Flexivirga oryzae: one gene and its partner. The protein of the gene in region 2 interacts with the protein of the main gene of each other region in a pairwise test. Links are inferred from orthologs where the notes say so. Each region holds a gene or a part of one and is shown on either strand. Other genes may lie near its edges. The genes, in order: rlmN and ftsZ.

Region 1 (8,115 bases), 1.9 Mb from region 2 along the record:
TACGGCAGCTCGGTCGGCGGACGCAGGTCGGCGTGCTCACGCAGATAGGTGAGGACGGCGTTGACCCGCCGGTCGGTGCTCGCTTCACGGGACAGGTCGAGTTTGGTGAGTATGGCGCTGACGTGTTTCTCCACCGCCGATTCCGACAGGCACAGGTCGCTCGCGATTCCCCGGTTGGTGCGCCCTTGCGCCATCAGCCGGAGCACGTCGGTCTCGCGGGCGGTGAGCAGCCGCAGCGGCGACCGGCTGCGCCGCACCCGGCTGGCGACCATCGACTCCACGACGAGCGGGTCGACGACCGAGCCGCCGGCGGCGACCGCGCGGACGGCGCCGATCAGCTCGTCCAGTTCGCCGACGCGGTCCTTGAGCAGGTAGGCCAACCCGGCGGTGCCGTACTCGAACAGCGCGAACGCGTAGGCCTCGTCCGCGTGTTGCGACAGGATCACCACCCCGGTCCGCGGATCCTGGCGGCGGATGTCGTGCGCAGCGTCAACCCCCTCCATCCCGTGGTCCGGGGGCATCCGGATGTCGCTGACGACCACATCCGGTCGCAGGGTCCGTGCGGCGTCGAGGAGTTGCAGCTTGTCGCCGACCGTGGCCACGACCGTCACCTCCCCGGACTCCTCCAACAGCCGGCGCACACCTTCGCGGACGAGGTAGTTGTCCTCGGCGACGACGACCCGCAGCGGCTCAGGCATCGGCTGCCGCGCCGATCGGAAGGAGTGCCTCCAGCTGGGTGCCCCGGCCGGGGGCGGACTGCACGTGCAGGACGCCGCCGACAGCACCGACCCGATCCGCCAGCCCAGCAAGGCCGGTCCCCACGGTGTCCGCGGCCAGGAAGCCGGCCCCGTCGTCGCTGACCCGCAGCCGAAGGCGCTCCCCGTCGGTGTGCAGTTCCACGCGCACCTCGTGCGCGCCGGCATGTTTGAGCACGTTCGTCAGCGCTTCGGCCACCACGAAGTACGCCGTCGACTCGATCTGGTCTTCCAGGCGTGTCGTGCGCATTCGCTCGCCGGCCTCGACCACCACGCCGATCGGCAGTTTCGCCACCCGTGCTTCGACCGCAGCGAGCAATCCGCGGTCGGCGAGCACGGGCGGCCTGATTCCCTGCACCAGCTCCCGCAACCCCGTGAGGATCTCGGTCGCCGCCAGCCGGGCCTCCTCGAAGGTGCGGCGGGCGGCCGCGGCGTCCCTGGTCAACTGGTTCAGACCGAGCCGCAACTGCGCGGTGACCGCGACGACCTCTTGCTGTATCCCGTCGTGCAGATCGCGTTCCAGCCGTCGCCGCTCGGTGTCCTGGGCGTGCACCAACCGACGGCGGGACTCGACCAGCTCCTCAGCCTGCCGCCTGGTCTCGGCAAGCTGCGCGGCGAGCTCGGCGGCGAAGTGCGCTGCGCGGACGGCGAGGGCGGTCTGCCGCGCGACGGTGACCAACAGGTGGCGGTCGTCCTCGCTCAGCGAGCCACCGTGGACCGGTGGGCCGCACTCGATCCGACCCACCACGTCGTCCCGGTCCACCAGGTCGATCGACAGGTCCACCACATCGTCCCCGTCCGCCACCGCGCCGGCGGCACCGATCTCCTCCGCCACGGCGCTGCCGGGCAGGACGAGCAGCAACCTGGCCCAGGTCACGCTGAGTCCGTCGACGATCATCGCGGCGGCACGCGGGCCCAGCTCGTGCAGGTCGGCCGCGTGCTCCAGCGCCTCGCCGAAGGCACCCAGCAGCTGCGGACCGGACGGCCGCTGCCCGTAGACGCGGGCACTGGCCCACCGGTCCAGCCTCCGGCGCACCGGTGCGAGCGCGAGCACCACGACGATCGTGACCACGACGGTCGCGAGCAACGGCAGCCGGCGACCCGCGGTCACCCCGAGCGCGGTCGCGACCAGCAGACAGCCGACCCCGATCAGGGCGCTCACGGCTCCGTAGACCACCGAACGCCGCACGGCCAGGCGGATGTCCAGCAACCGGTGGCGCAGCAGCGCGATCCAGATCGCGACCGGGACGAAGGCCAACGCGGGGACCCACACGGCGTAGAAGGTGGTGACCTGGATCGTGTGGGGCAACAGGCCGTATGCCGTGAGCAGTTGCACGAGCACCACGTCCGCGCCAACCGCCAGTGCCGCGAGCAACAACCAGTACGTCTGCAACTGCTGACGATGCGGCAACCGCCGATATCGGACCACGAGCAGCGCGGCTCCGACCAGGCCGAACTGGGTCGCCACGTGGTAGCTGACGATCACCGCCGGCGCAGCGAAGGCGAGCGGCGTCCACGACCACAGACCGGGCACCGTGTCGGCGCGGCTCGCGGCATACACCGGTGCCGGCAACGTCGCATTGCTCAGGACCAACAACACCGGCAGCACACCGACGGACCAGCCGAACACGCGCAGCACCACACGCTCGTGTCCGCGGCGCACCGCGCCATCCGGGAACAGCAGGAACATGGCACCCATCGCGGCGGGTCCGGCGATGTCGCAGACGTATTCGGCGACGACGGCCAGCCACGCCCAGGGCTCGTGACCCGCCAGGAAGGTGCTGGACGCGGTGCCCAGGGCCGTCGCGACCGCCATGCAGCAGCTCATCGCGAGCAGCAGGCGCGGAATGCGCTCACCCGCCCGCAGCCAGGTGAGCGCCACGCCGGTGAGGTAGCCGGGCAGCAGCCCGGCGAGCGTCCACACCTGCGGCTGTTTGACCCCGAACGGGCCGGGTGTCCGCACGCCCCAGACCGCAGCGACGATCAGGCCGGCGGCCCCGGCAACGGCCAGCCATACCAATGGGCGCCGCAACGCCGCGGACCATCGCACCTCTTCAGAGTGCACCCGGACGTGCCGCCGGTCCATCGGAAAGTCCACCGGACCGCCCGGAGGTTTTCCTCAGGCGCGGCTGAGGCAGCCCGCACCCGAAGTCGGACGTGCGCTGGGTTCCGCCGAATATGTTGCGACTCTTAGCGTTTCGAGGGTGACCGATGCCGCATCGAACCGAGGAGACAGCATGAACGCCCATCCGCCCGCATCCAAGACTGCCCCGATCGTGATGGCCTGCGCGGGTGCGCTGGTCTTCATCGGTGGACAGATCCACCCCAAGGGCCCGCTCGACGAGAACTTGCACACCCTGGAGGGCAACCTGCTGTCCGACAGTGATCGCTGGGACTCCACGCACGCTGTGCTCGCAGTGGCGATCGTGGTGATGACGGCCGGCCTGGTGCTGATGCTGCGGCACCAGGACATCCGCACCGACCGGATCCTGCACACCGCCACGGTCGTGGCGCTGGTCGGCATGGTGATCTCGTGGGCGGAGATGGCGTTCCACATCGCGATGACCTCCGAGGCGCACGCACTGCTGACGGGTGGGCCGACACCGTTGTTCGACACCCACGTGGTCCTGCAGGCGATCTACACCCCGCTGTTCGGTTGGGGTGTGGCGGTGATGGCGTTGCGCGGCGGCGCGACCCGCCGGTGGGGCAACCCGTGGATCGCGATCCTCGGTGTCGTCGGCGGGATCGTCTTCGGCTGCTCCGGGCCCGCGGTGGCACTGTGGCCCAACTCCCACGACTCGCTGCTGTTCATCGGCGACGCGCCGCTGGGCTTGTGGGCGGTGGCGTCCGGGCTCTGGGTGCTCAGGGCGTCCTTCGCACACTCCCGGCCCCGGTCGGAGGCCGGGATACTGTAGTAGTGGCTCAGGCGGTCGAGGCGGCGAGCTGCCCGCAGGCTCCGTCGATGTCGGAGCCGCGGGTGTCCCGGATGGTGGTGGGTATGCCGTGGGCGCGCAACCGCTCCACGAACTGCTGCTCGACACCCTTGCGGGACGCGGTCCACTTCGACCCGGGCGTCGGGTTGAGCGGGATGGGGTTGACGTGCACCCAGCCCTTGCCGCGAGCGCGCAGTTTCTCCCCGAGCAGGTCGGCCCGCCAGGCGTGGTCGTTGATGTCCTTGATCAGCGCGTACTCGATGGAGACCCGCCGGCCGGTGGTTTCGTAGTAGCGGTAGGCGGCGTCCAGCGCCTCGTCGACACTCCAGCGGGTGTTGATCGGCACCAGCTCGTTGCGCAGTTCGTCGTCCGGGGCGTGCAACGACAGCGCGAGCGTGACCGGGATCCCTTCTGCCGCAAGCTTGTCGATGGCGGGCACCAGCCCGACGGTCGACATGGTGACGTGCCGGGCCGACATACCCAGCCCCGCGGGTGCCGGGTCGACCAGCCGGTGGATGGCGTTGATGGCCTGGCGGTAGTTGGCCAGCGCCTCCCCCATCCCCATGAAGACCACGTTGGAGACGCGCAGCGGCGTCTCCCGCGACTCGTCGTCGCCACCCGCGAGCGCGCCGGCACGCAGCATGCGCGCACCGGCGACCACCTGCTCGACGATCTCGGCGGTCGTCAGGTTGCGGGTCAGACCCCCCTGCCCGGTGGCACAGAACGGGCAGTTCATCCCGCAGCCGGCCTGGCTGGAGATGCACATCGTGACCCGGCCGGGATAGCGCATCAGCACCGACTCGACCAGCGCACCGTCGAACAGCCGCCAGACCTGTTTGATGGTGCGGCCGTCGTCGGCGTGCAGCGCCCGCACCGGGGTCAGCAGCTGGGGCAGCATCGCCTCGACGAGCTCGGCGCGCCCGGCGGCCGGCAGGTCGGTCATCTCGGCCGACTCGTCGACGAAGTGCTCGAAGTAGTGGGTCGACAGCTGCTTGGCACGAAAGCCCTTGTGGCCCAGTGCCTCGACGGCGGCCTTGCGGCCCGCCTCGTCGAGGTCGGCGAGGTGCTGGGGCGGCTTGCCGCGGCGTGGCGCTTTGAAGGTGAGCTGGCCGGGGACCGGGCGACGGGTCGTGGGATCGGGCAGGTCTGTCATGGTCAGGTCACCGCCACCAGGGGGGTCAGCACGGCCCAGGCGACGGGTACGACGACCAGCAGCGAGTCCAGCCGGTCCATCAGGCCGCCGTGGCCGGGGATGAGGTTGCTCATGTCCTTGATGCCGAGGTCGCGTTTGATCATCGACTCGCACAGGTCGCCGACGGTGGCCGCCACGACCGCGAGAGCGCCCAGCAATGCACCGACCCACCAGCGGCCGTCCAGGATGAGCCAGACCCCGAGCGCGCCGCCGACGACACACGCGGTCACCGAGCCGGCGAAACCCTCCCAGGACTTCTTCGGGGAGACGCTCGGCGCCATCGGGTGCTTGCCGGCGACGACCCCGACGATGTAGCCGCCGATGTCGCTGCAGATGGTGACCAGGATGAACACGACGATGCGCTGCGGGCCGTCGTCCTGCGCGAGCAGCAGCATTGCGAAGCCGACGAGTGCCGGCACGTAGAGCACGATGAGGGATCCGCTGGCCATGTCCCGCAGCATGCCGTCGGGGTGGTCCAGCGAGCGCCATACCAGGGTCAGCAGCGCGGCCACGACGACCGCGAACGCCAGCGCCGACGCCCCCCACACGTAGGCGATCAGCGGGATCGCGGCAGCCGACACGAGCGTCGGTACGGCGGGCGGGTGCAGCTCGCCGTGGGTCAGCGCGCGCAGCAGTTCGACGCAGCCGATGACCGCCGCCGCCATCGCGACCCCGACGAAGATCTCCTTCTTCAGGAACAGGCTGAGGATGACGATGAGACCCAGCAGCACCCCGACACCGATCGCGGCGTAGAGGTTGCGCCCGGCGCGGGGCGTCGGATTGTGGGCGGCCGCACCGCCCGTGGTCGCCTTGCGTGCTTCCCGGGCAGCCCGACGTGACCTGGGCTCAGACATCGTGGTGGCTTCGCGAGCGGCCTCAGACCTCGAGGAGCTCGGCCTCCTTGCCCTTCAGCAGCTCGTCGACCTGGTCGACGTGCTTCTTGGTGGTGGCCTCCAGCTCCTTCTCGTGCCGGGTGCCCTCGTCCTCGCCGATGTCGCCGTCCTTCACCGCGCGGTCGATGTCCTCCTTGGCCTTGCGGCGGATGTTGCGGATGGACACCTTCGCGTCCTCGCCCTTGGTGCGGGCGAGTTTGATGTAGTCACGACGACGCTCCTCGGTCAGCGCCGGCAGCACGACCCGGATGACGTTGCCGTCGTTGCTGGGGTTGACGCCCAGGTCGCTCTCCCGCAGCGTCTTCTCGATGCCGGCCATGGCGCTCTTGTCGAAGGGCTGGATGAGCACAGTGCGGGCCTCGGGGGTCTGGAAGGACGCCAGCTGCTGCAGCGGAGTCGGCGCACCGTAGTAGTCGACCAGCAGCTTGTTGAACATCGCGGCGTTGGCGCGGCCGGTGCGGATCGAGGCGAAGTCCTCCTTGGCGACCTCGATCGCCTTCTCCATCTTCTCCTCGGCCTCGAACAGGCTCTCGTCGATGCTGCCGTCCATGATGTCGTGACCTTCTTCTCGTGGTGCGTGGGGGTATGTCGCGTGAGTCTAAACGCGTCCGGCCGGGCGGACCGGCAGCGGCGTCAGGCGCTCACCAGTGTCCCGATCTTCTCACCCTGCAACGCCTGCGCGATGTTGCCCGCGCCTTCCATGCCGAAGACCCGCATCGGCAGCTCGTTGTCCATGCACAGGCTGAACGCCGCGGCGTCGACGATCCGCAGGTTCTGGGACAGCGCCTCCTGGAAGGTCACCGTGTCGAGTTTGGTGGCCGTGGGGTCCTTCTTCGGGTCCGCGGTGTAGACCCCGTCGACGCCGTTCTTGGCGTAGAGGACCATGTCGCACTTGATCTCCAGGGCGCGCTGGGCGCTGACCGTGTCGGTGGAGAAGAACGGCATGCCGGCACCGGCACCGAAGATGACCACGCGGCCCTTCTCGAGGTGACGCATCGCGCGCCGCGGGATGTAGGGCTCGGCGACCTGCCCCATGGTGATGGCGGTCTGCACCCGGGTGTCGATGCCCTCCTTCTCCAGGAAGTCCTGCAGGGCCAGGCAGTTCATGACCGTGCCCAGCATGCCCATGTAGTCGGCCCGGGTGCGGTCCATGCCGCGCTCCTGCAACTCGGCGCCGCGGAAGAAGTTGCCGCCGCCGACCACGACGGCGATCTGGACACCGGCCCCGGTCGCGACCGCGATCTGCTCGGCGATGCCGCGCACCACATCGGGGTCCAGTCCGATCTTGCCGCCGCCGAAAACCTCTCCGGAAAGCTTGAGCAGAACCCGCTGCGGGGTTTCTGGCTGGACGGAAGGATCGGTCATAGGCACGGCCTCCGGTGGTCGGAAAAGCGGTCGTTTGATCCTGCCACAGAGTGCTGCGCCGCGGATCGGGCGGGTGACCGCTTTTCCACCGTGCGCCCGGGTCGGCATTACATACTGAACCGATGGGGAGCACCGGTACGGCACAGAGCGACATCAGCAAGCAGGCGGACGCGGACAGCGAGGACCGCAAGCTTCGCAAGGAGCTGGGGCTCTGGTCCCTGATGGCGGCCGGTGTCGGCAGCGTGATCGGCTCCGGCTGGCTGTTCTCCTCGATGTATGCCGCCCAGACGGCAGGTCCGGCCGCCATCATCGCGTGGATCATCGCCGGTGCGCTGATGCTGATGATCGCGCTGGTGTTCGCCGAGCTCGGCATGGTGCGCCCCGAGTCCGGCGGGCTGGTGCGGTACCCGCTCTACTCCAACGGGCGGCTCGCCGCCAGCATCGTCGGCTGGGCGATGTGGCTGGCGTACGTCGCGAACCCGCCCAGCGAGGCGGCCGCCGTGGTGCAGTACGCCTCGAAGTGGTGGCACGGCGTCTACGACTCCGGCGCCGGCAAGCTGACCGCGCTGGGGACGCTGGTGGCGGTGCTCCTGATGGCCCTGTTCGTCATACTCAACTACTTCGGCGTCAAGTCGTTCGCCCGGTCCAACAACATCGTCACGGCGGTGAAGATCTGTATCCCGATCATCACCGTGATCCTGTTGCTCGCCAGCGGTTTCGGCGCGAACGACAAGGCCGGCGGCCTCAGCCACAACATCAGTGCGCACGGCTTCGCGCCCTACGGCATCAGCGCCGCGTTCAGCGCGATCGCGTCCGGCGGCCTGGTGTTCGCCTACACCGGCTTCCGCAACGTGATCGAGCTGTCCGGGGAGGCGGCGAACGCACGCCGTGACATCCCCCGCGCGATGGTCGTCACCATCGGCTTCACGATCGTGCTCTACCTGGGCCTGCAGTTGGGTTACCTGGGCTCGCTGCCG
Region 2 (8,256 bases):
CCGCGCGGCGAGGCCGGGGGAGTGCGGGTCATCGACGACTACGCGCACAACCCGGACAAGCTCGACGCCGCCGTCCGCGCCGGGCTCGGGCTGCGCGACGGGGGACGGCTGATCGCGGTCTTCCAGCCGCACCTGTTCTCGCGCACCCAGCACGCGGCCGCTGGCCTGGCGGCGGCCCTCTCGCGCGCGGACGTCGCGATCGTGCTCGACGTCTATCCGGCCCGCGAGGCTCCGGTGCTGGGTGTGACCGGCGCTCTCGTCGCCGACGCGGTGACCGGTGCGGAGGTCGTGTACGCGCCGACACTGGACGAGGCGTTGCAGGCCGTGCTGGACCGGGCGCGGTCGGGCGATCTGGTGCTGACCGTCGGCGCCGGCGACGTCACCACGCTCGGCCCCCGCCTGCTGGCCGAGCTCTCCCGCTGACCCGCCGACGACGACCCGGTCCCATTCCGCGAGAGGACACGAAAATCCCCAGAGGACACGAAAAACGGGCCCCAGACCGCCCTGGAACGCCCTCCGTTCTTGTCCTGTCGGCGTTTTTGTGTCCTGTCGGCGAAGGGGAGGGGTATGCCGGGGGCGTGGTCGCCACGGGAGGCGCCTCACCTTCAAGTTAAGGTCCATACTCGCCGCGCCGGATTCCGCCGCGTAGCATGCACGGCATTGCTGCTTGTGTGAGGCGCCACTCGACGCGGCACGGTGTGTCGGTTAGGGGAAGCGTCGCCATCAACGTCATCATCATGGTGACTGTGGCAACCACGTTGCACACGTGGTGAGCGCAGTCGGCATACTGCTTGCTTACATCGTCTAACGCTGGAAAGGCCCTTCCCTCGTGGCAACTCCGCAGAACTACCTGGCCGTCATCAAGGTCGTCGGCATCGGCGGCGGCGGCGTGAACGCCATCAACCGGATGATCGAGGTCGGTCTGAAAGGCGTGGAGTTCATCGCCATCAACACCGACGCCCAGGCCTTGTTGATGTGTGACGCTGACGTGAAGCTTGAGGTCGGCCGGGAGCTGACCCGCGGTCTCGGCGCCGGCGCGGACCCCGAGGTCGGCAAGAAGGCCGCCGAGGACCACGCCGAGGACATCGAGGAAGTGCTCAAGGGCGCCGACATGGTGTTCGTGACGGCCGGCGAGGGCGGCGGCACCGGCACCGGCGGTGCTCCAGTGGTCGCCAAGATCGCCAAGAGCCTCGGCGCGCTGACGATCGGCGTCGTGACGCGTCCGTTCACCTTCGAGGGTCGCCGTCGCGCCAACCAGGCCGACCTCGGCATCAACGCGCTGCGCGAAGAGGTCGACACCCTCATCGTCATCCCGAACGACCGGCTGCTGTCGATCAGCGACCGCAACGTGTCCATGCTCGACGCCTTCCACAGCGCCGACCAGGTGCTGCTGTCCGGTGTCCAGGGCATCACCGACCTGATCACCACCCCGGGCCTGATCAACCTCGACTTCGCCGACGTCAAGTCGGTCATGCAGGGTGCCGGGTCGGCGCTGATGGGCATCGGTTCCGCCCGCGGCGAGGACCGCGCGGTGCAGGCGGCCGAGTTCGCGATCTCCTCGCCCCTGCTCGAGGCCAGCATCGACGGCGCCCAGGGCGTCCTGTTGTCCGTGCAAGGTGGCAGCGATCTGGGTCTGTTCGAGATCAACGAGGCCGCCCGCCTGGTGCAGGAGGCCGCACACCCCGAGGCCAACATCATCTTCGGTGCCGTCATCGACGACGCCCTCGGCGACGAGGTGCGGGTCACCGTCATCGCGGCCGGCTTCGAGGGCGGTGCCCCCAACAAGCGCACCGACGAGCGCGCGCTGGGTCAGATCCAGGGCGCCCCGACGCCGCGGCAGCAGCCGCCCGCCGCGGCGGCCGGTGCCGTGCCGCAGCAGGCCCAGCAGCAGTCGGCTCCCGCGCCGGGTCAGGGCGCTCCGCAGCCCGCACCCGGGGCCGCGCAGCAGCAAGCGCCGCAGCAGGGGCAGCCCGGCGGCGACGGCCAGCAGGCGGACGAGCAGCAGGCCCCGGCCAACCCGGGCGCCGTCCAGCAGACCGCGTCCAACCGCCCGCCGCGCGAGGTCAGCTTCGACGACGGCCAGGACCTCGACGTCCCCGATTTCCTGAAGTAGCCGCGACCGCCGGCGATGTGGTGGTGGCGTGACAGCCTGACCGGCCCGGACGGTCGGCGGGTGGACGTGGGGTTCACCGACACCGGTGACGGCGTGAGCACCGGCCCGGTCGCGTCGCTGAACCTCGGCGGCGCGGTCGGTGACGACCCGGCGAACGTCGCGCGCAACCGCGCGGCGGTCGCCGCCTCGGTCGGGGTCGCCCCGGATGACCTGGTCTTCATGCACCAGACCCACAGCGACCGGGTGCTCGCCCTGGAGTCGGACGGCACCCGTGACCTCGACGGGGACGGCGTCGTGACGGCGCAGCCGGGCGTCGCTCTCGCGGTGCTCGTCGCCGATTGCACCCCGGTGCTGCTCGCCGACCCCGCCGCCGGTGTCGTGGCCGCCGTGCACGCCGGCCGGCCCGGCATGATGGCCGGCATCGTCGACAACGCCCTGGATCGTATGACGAGCCTCGGCGCGACCGATCCCGTTGCCATCATTGGCCCTTCGGTGTGCGGGCGCTGTTACGAAGTGCCGTTCGAGCTGCGGGAGGAGGCCGCTGCCGTGACCCCGGAGAGCCGCACCGTCAGCTGGACCGGCACCCCGGCGATCGATGTCGCGGGCGGCGTGGTCGCCCAACTGCACGCGCGCGGCATACCCACCACCTGGGTGCGCGGCTGCACCCGCGAGAACGACCGCCTCTTCTCCTACCGGCGCGACCACCGCACCGGCCGGTTCGCCGGCGTCATCGTCCAGCGGGCGGCCTCATGACCGAGCTGTATGACGCGGGCCGGCGCGACGAGCTCGCCGCGAACCTCGCCACCGTGCACGACCGCATCGACCGCGCCTGCGCGGCCGCCGGCCGTGACCCCGGCGATGTGACGTTGATCGCAGTCACCAAGTTCTTCCCGGCCTCCGACGTGGAGCACCTGGCGGCGCTCGGGGTGCGCGACGTGGGGGAGAACCGCGACCAGGAGGCCGGCGCGAAGTTCGCCGACCTGCCCACGGACGTCCGCGAGCGGCTGACGGTGCACTTCATCGGGCAACTGCAGTCCAACAAGGCGGCACACGTGGTGCGCTACGCGGACGTCGTGCAGTCGGTCGACCGGCCCAAGATCGCGGCCGCCCTGGACCGGGCCGCCGCCGGCGCGGAACGCACCCTCGACGTGCTCGTCCAGATCGACCTGTCCGACGCCACGGGACGCGGTGGCATCGCCCCGGAGGCAGCCCGGGCGCTGGCCGCACAGATCGCCGACAGCGCCACGCTGCGGCTGCGCGGGGTGATGGCGGTGGCGCCGTTGAACGCGGACCCGGCCCCGGCGTTCGAACGGCTGGCAGAGCTCGCGGGCGCCATACGAGCCGACCACCCGCAGGCCGACTGGGTCTCCGCCGGAATGAGCGGCGACCTGGAGCAAGCGGTCGCCGCGGGCGCGACACACCTGCGTGTCGGCAGCGCAATCCTCGGATATCGGCCGGGCCCCCGGTAGCGTCGTTCGCGACCGACCGACCGACCTCGGGACTGCCTGATCCCTGAGGTGAGAAGGAGTGCAATTCATGGCTGGGAAGCTGCGCGCCACAATGGAATACCTCGGTTTGGCCGAGGCCGACCCGCACTACCGTGACGACGACTACGCCGGTGAGTGGACCGAGGACCAGTACGACGAGGCGCAGGACAGCGGCTACCCCGTCGAGGAGCAGCCGCATCGTGAGCCGGCGCCCGTCACGCACCTGCACACCTCGCCGGCTGTCCCGGCACCGCACCAGGAGGCCGGCGAGATGAGCCGCATCAACACGATCCACCCCCGCACCTACAACGAGGCCAAGGAGATCGGCGAGAGCTTCCGCAGCGGCGTGCCGGTCATCATGAACCTCTCCGACATGGACGACACCGACGCCAAGCGGCTGGTCGACTTCGCCGCCGGGCTGGTGTTCGGCCTGCACGGCACCATCGAGCGCGTCACCAGCAAGGTGTTCCTGCTGTCGCCGCACGGCATCGAGGTCGCGACCAGCGGCCCGGAGGCCGGGCGCCCCTCCGGTCGGGGCCTGTTCAACCAGAGCTGAGCGCACACACCCTGACGGCACGCGGCCGGCGGGCTGGTGGTCGGTTCCGGCCCGCCGATGTCGCAGAATGGAAGCATGTCAGTCGTCCTCGCAGTGGTGTCACTGCTGCTCTACGTCTTTTTCATCCTGCTGCTCGGGCGACTCGTGCTGGACTGGGTGCAGGTGTTCGCCCGCAGCTGGCGCCCGCGGGGACCGGTGCTGGTGGTCGCGGAGACGATCTACACCACCACGGATCCGCCGCTGAAGGCGTTGCGTCGGGTGGTGCCGCCGCTGCGGCTGGGGCAGGTGAGCCTCGACCTGGCGTTCCTCATCCTGATCGTGGCTGTCTCTTTGCTGCTCGGTATCCTACAGTGAGCACGCGAAATTTATCCGATTGATAGCAGCGGGTGCTTGCGCGCGTGACAGCGTGCGGACCCCTGCCAACTTCTTACCGAGGTGAACAGATGGCGTTGACGCCAGAAGACGTGGTGAAGAAGGAGTTCACCAAGCCGAAGGGCTTCGGTCGTAGCGGTTACGACGAGATCCAGGTGGATGACTTCCTCGACGAGATCGTGGTCGAGCTGCGCCGGCTGAACGCCGAGAACGAAGACCTGACCGGCAAGCTCGAGGATTGCCGGCGTTCGAAGGGTGTTCCCGGTCGTAGCGAAGCCGACACGGAGAAGGCGGCCGGCGCGCCGTCCGCCGCTGCGGCGGTGCCTGCACTGACGCCGGTCAACGGCGACGATGCGGACAAGACGCAGGCCGTTCCCAGCATGAAGGACGTGGAGGCCGCCAAGGCTGCCAAGACCGAGCTGGAGCGGACCCAGGGCGAGCTGAAGACCGCGCAGGGTCAGCTGAAGTCCACCCAGGACCAGCTGAAGACCGCGCAGGAGCAGTTGACGCGCACCAAGGCCGAGTTGGACCAGGCCCAGACGGCTCTCGCGGCGGCGAAGAAGGAGCAGCCCACGGCCGCTCCGGCCAGCCCCAACGGGACTCCGGTGGACCAGAACACCAAGACGGCCGGCCAGCCCAACGACGTGGCCGCGGTCGCGTCGACCGAGGGCGCCGCCGGTGTCATCGCGTTGGCGCAGCGGGTGCACGACGAGCACGTCCGCGAGGGTGAGACCAAGCGCGACAAGCTGATCAGTGAGGCGCAGGCGCACCACGAGAAGGTCATCCGCGAGGCCAACGCCAAGCGGGACGAGCTGGTCGGGTCCGCCCACCTGAAGCACGACGAGCTGATCAGCGCGGCGCAGAGCCGGCACGACGAGCTCATCTCCACGGCGCAGAGCCGGCACGACGAGCTGCTGTCGACCGGGCAGAGCAAGCACGACGAGCTGGTCCGCACCGGCACCGAGAAGTCGGAGAAGATGGTGCGCGAGGCCGAGGAGCGCAAGAACACGATCCTGGGCGAGCTGAACACCGAGCGGGAGAAGGTCAGCGGTCACATCGAACAGCTGCGGTCCTTCGAGGGTGACTACCGCACCAAGTTGCGCGGTTACATCGAGGATCACCTGACCCGGTTGGACCAGACGGCGACCGACGACAAGCCGAACCCCAAGGAATGACCACGGGCTGACACGCCCAGTCAATAAGCCGCCGGGTGGGGGCGCCGATCCGTTATGGTGAGGCGCTCCTGCCCGGCGGTTTCGGTCGTCGGGCACGTGTCGTCATACCCGTCGACCGGCGCCGTCGGAATTGTCGTTGTATGTCGACAGCGAGTCGCTTATCCTGCCCGCAGCCACATCGGGGGCAGTCAGTCCGGGTGCACACCAGGCGCTCGGACCGCTGCGAGAGGAAGGGATCCGATGCCAGCCAAGAAGACGGTCACCGGCACCTCCAAGCCGGGACGCTCCCGCGTGACCACGGCCCTGCGGAAAGCTACCGGGGTGGTGGCCAGGGCGACCGGACGTGGCTCGACATCCGCCGGCAACGGCAGCGCGACGAAGAAGACCGCCGCGAAGACGGCTGCCAAGAAGGCGACCGCTAAGAAGGCGACGGAGACGCCGGCCGGCACCCGCGCGGCCACGTCCAAGGCCCCTGCGAAGAAGACCACGGTGAAGAAGGCGGCGGCCGAGAAGACCTCCGCCGCGAAGAAGACGGCCGCCAAGAAGGCCTCCGCGGCCAAGGCAGCCACCACCAAGGCGGCGGCGAAGAAGACCACGGCGAAGAAGACCACCCCCGCCAAGAGCACCGCCCGGAAGACGACCGCCGCGAAGAAGACCAGCGCCGCGAAGGCCACGCCGGCCAAGAAGACCCCGGCGAAGAAGGCGACCAAGGCCCCGGCGAAGAAGACCGCGGCCACGAAGGCCCCCGCCGCCAAGGCGACGAAGGCTCCTGCGAAGAAGACCACCGCCGCGACCACGAAGGCCGCGGCCGAACCGACGACTGCGAAGAAGGCTGTGGCGAAGAAGACGGCAGCGCCGGCTGCTCCGGCGAAGAAGGCTCCCGCGAAGAAGGCGACCGTCGGCAAACTCCGGGTGCGGGACGACGAATCCCCTTGGACCGCGAAAGAACTCGCGGCCGTGCGGGCCGAACTCGAGGGTGACGTGGAGCGGCTCACCCACGAACTGAGCGGGTTCGAGGACGACATCGCCGGACTGATCAAGGACAGCGGCGACGGGGCCGGCGACGACCAGGCCGACACCGGCGCCAAGACCTTCGAGCGCGAGCACGAGGCGTCCCTCGCGCAGAACTCCCGGGATCTGCTGGAACAATCGGTGCATGCGCTTCAACGCATTGACGACGGCACCTACGGAGTTTGTGAGAACTGTGGCAACGCGATCGGCAAACTCCGGCTGCAGGCATTCCCGCGGGCGACGCTGTGCCTGAACTGCAAGGCTCAGCAGGAGCGGCGCTGACCCCCGAGGACCCGGTCGACCAGCAGCCCCCGACACCGCAGCAGAAGCGCCCCTCGGGCCCGCTGATCGCACTGCTGGTCGGCGTCGCGGTCGTCGCCTACGCCCTCGACCAGAGCACCAAGGCGTGGGCGTCGTCCGCCCTGGATCCGCTGCGGCCCAAGCAGGTCGTCGGTTCGCTGCTGCAACTGCACCTGACCAACAACCCCGGCGCGGCGTTCTCGATCGCCACCAACGCGACGTGGCTGCTGACGATCATCGCCGCAGCGGTGATCGTCGCGACGATCTTCTTCGCACGGCGGCTGCGCAGCAGGCCCTGGGCGTGTGCGCTCGGGCTGCTGATCGGCGGCGCCCTGGGCAACCTGACCGACCGCTTCGTGCGTGACCCGGGTGGTGGCCGCGGACACGTGGTCGACTTCCTGGAGTTGCCGCACTGGCCGATCTTCAACGTCGCCGACTGCTGCGTGGTCACGGCCGCGTGCCTGATCGCGCTGCTGGCGTTCCTCGGCATCGGCATCGACGGGCGCCGGATGGGCCGGGACGACGACGGTGGGCAGCCGGACGGCGCCGCGGAGACGGACGACCGTGGCTGAGGTCAAGGCTCTCGGCATACCGGACGGTCTGGAGGGTGAGCGGGTCGACAGTGCCATCGCGCGGCTGCTCGGCTTCTCCCGCACCCAGGCGGCTCAACTGGCCGCCGACGGCGAGGTGACCGTCGACGGCAAGGTGGTCGGCAAGTCCGAGCGGGTGAGCGCCGGGCAGTGGCTCGAGGTGCAGATGCCCGACCGGGTCGGGCCGCGCGTCGCCGAGGTGAAACCGCAACTCGTCGAGGGCCTGCGGATCGTGTATGACGACACCGAGATCGTCGTGGTCGACAAGCCCGCCGGGGTCGCCGCCCACCCGAGCGTCGGCTGGGACGGCCCCGACGTGGTCAGCGGGCTCGCGGCCGCGGGTTACCGCATCTCCACCTCCGGCGCCGCCGAACGGCAGGGCATCGTGCAGCGGCTCGACGTCGGCACCAGCGGCCTGATGGTCGTCGCCAAGAGCGAACGCGCCTACACGGTGCTCAAGCAGGCGTTCCGGGACCGGGTGGTCGACAAGACCTACCACGCGCTGGTGCAGGGCCTGCCGGACCCCGTCGTCGGCACCATCGAGGCGCCGATCGGACGGCATCCGGGGCACGACTACAAGTTCGCGGTCATGCAGTCCGGGCGGCACAGCGTGACCCACTACGAGCTGCTCGAGGCGTTCCGGTCGATGAGC

Evidence for each region.
Region 1: the proteins of ftsZ (region 2) and rlmN interact in binary tests that used the Escherichia coli proteins (3 or more experiments, as listed by UniProt). The link is inferred for Flexivirga oryzae from one-to-one orthologs.

The regions. Positions count from the first base shown.
Region 1 is NZ_JACHVQ010000001.1:2,492,116-2,500,230, forward strand. Bases 2,760-5,589 are described here. They hold rlmN (dual-specificity RNA methyltransferase RlmN), read right to left. Parts: upstream 4,842-5,589; coding sequence 3,678-4,841; downstream 2,760-3,677. Other genes in these bases: FHU39_RS11775 (sensor histidine kinase), read right to left, coding at 2,760-2,841; FHU39_RS11780 (hypothetical protein), read left to right, coding at 2,993-3,670; FHU39_RS11790 (phosphatidate cytidylyltransferase), read right to left, coding at 4,844-5,589. Outside these bases: FHU39_RS11770 (response regulator transcription factor), read right to left, coding at 1-698; more of FHU39_RS11775, read right to left, coding at 691-2,759; more of FHU39_RS11790, read right to left, coding at 5,590-5,734; frr (ribosome recycling factor), read right to left, coding at 5,757-6,323; pyrH (UMP kinase), read right to left, coding at 6,407-7,138; FHU39_RS11805 (APC family permease), read left to right, coding at 7,261-8,115.
Region 2 is NZ_JACHVQ010000001.1:636,451-644,706, forward strand. Bases 1-2,971 are described here. They hold ftsZ (cell division protein FtsZ), read left to right. Parts: upstream 1-829; coding sequence 830-2,113; downstream 2,114-2,971. Other genes in these bases: murC (UDP-N-acetylmuramate--L-alanine ligase), read left to right, coding at 1-423; pgeF (peptidoglycan editing factor PgeF), read left to right, coding at 2,174-2,866; FHU39_RS02945 (YggS family pyridoxal phosphate-dependent enzyme), read left to right, coding at 2,863-2,971. Outside these bases: more of FHU39_RS02945, read left to right, coding at 2,972-3,582; FHU39_RS02950 (cell division protein SepF), read left to right, coding at 3,650-4,156; FHU39_RS02955 (YggT family protein), read left to right, coding at 4,232-4,510; FHU39_RS24595 (DivIVA domain-containing protein), read left to right, coding at 4,600-5,703; FHU39_RS02965 (TraR/DksA family transcriptional regulator), read left to right, coding at 5,944-6,996; lspA (signal peptidase II), read left to right, coding at 6,960-7,586; FHU39_RS02975 (RluA family pseudouridine synthase), read left to right, coding at 7,579-8,256. UniProt on the Escherichia coli protein: Essential cell division protein that forms a contractile ring structure (Z ring) at the future cell division site. The regulation of the ring assembly controls the timing and the location of cell division.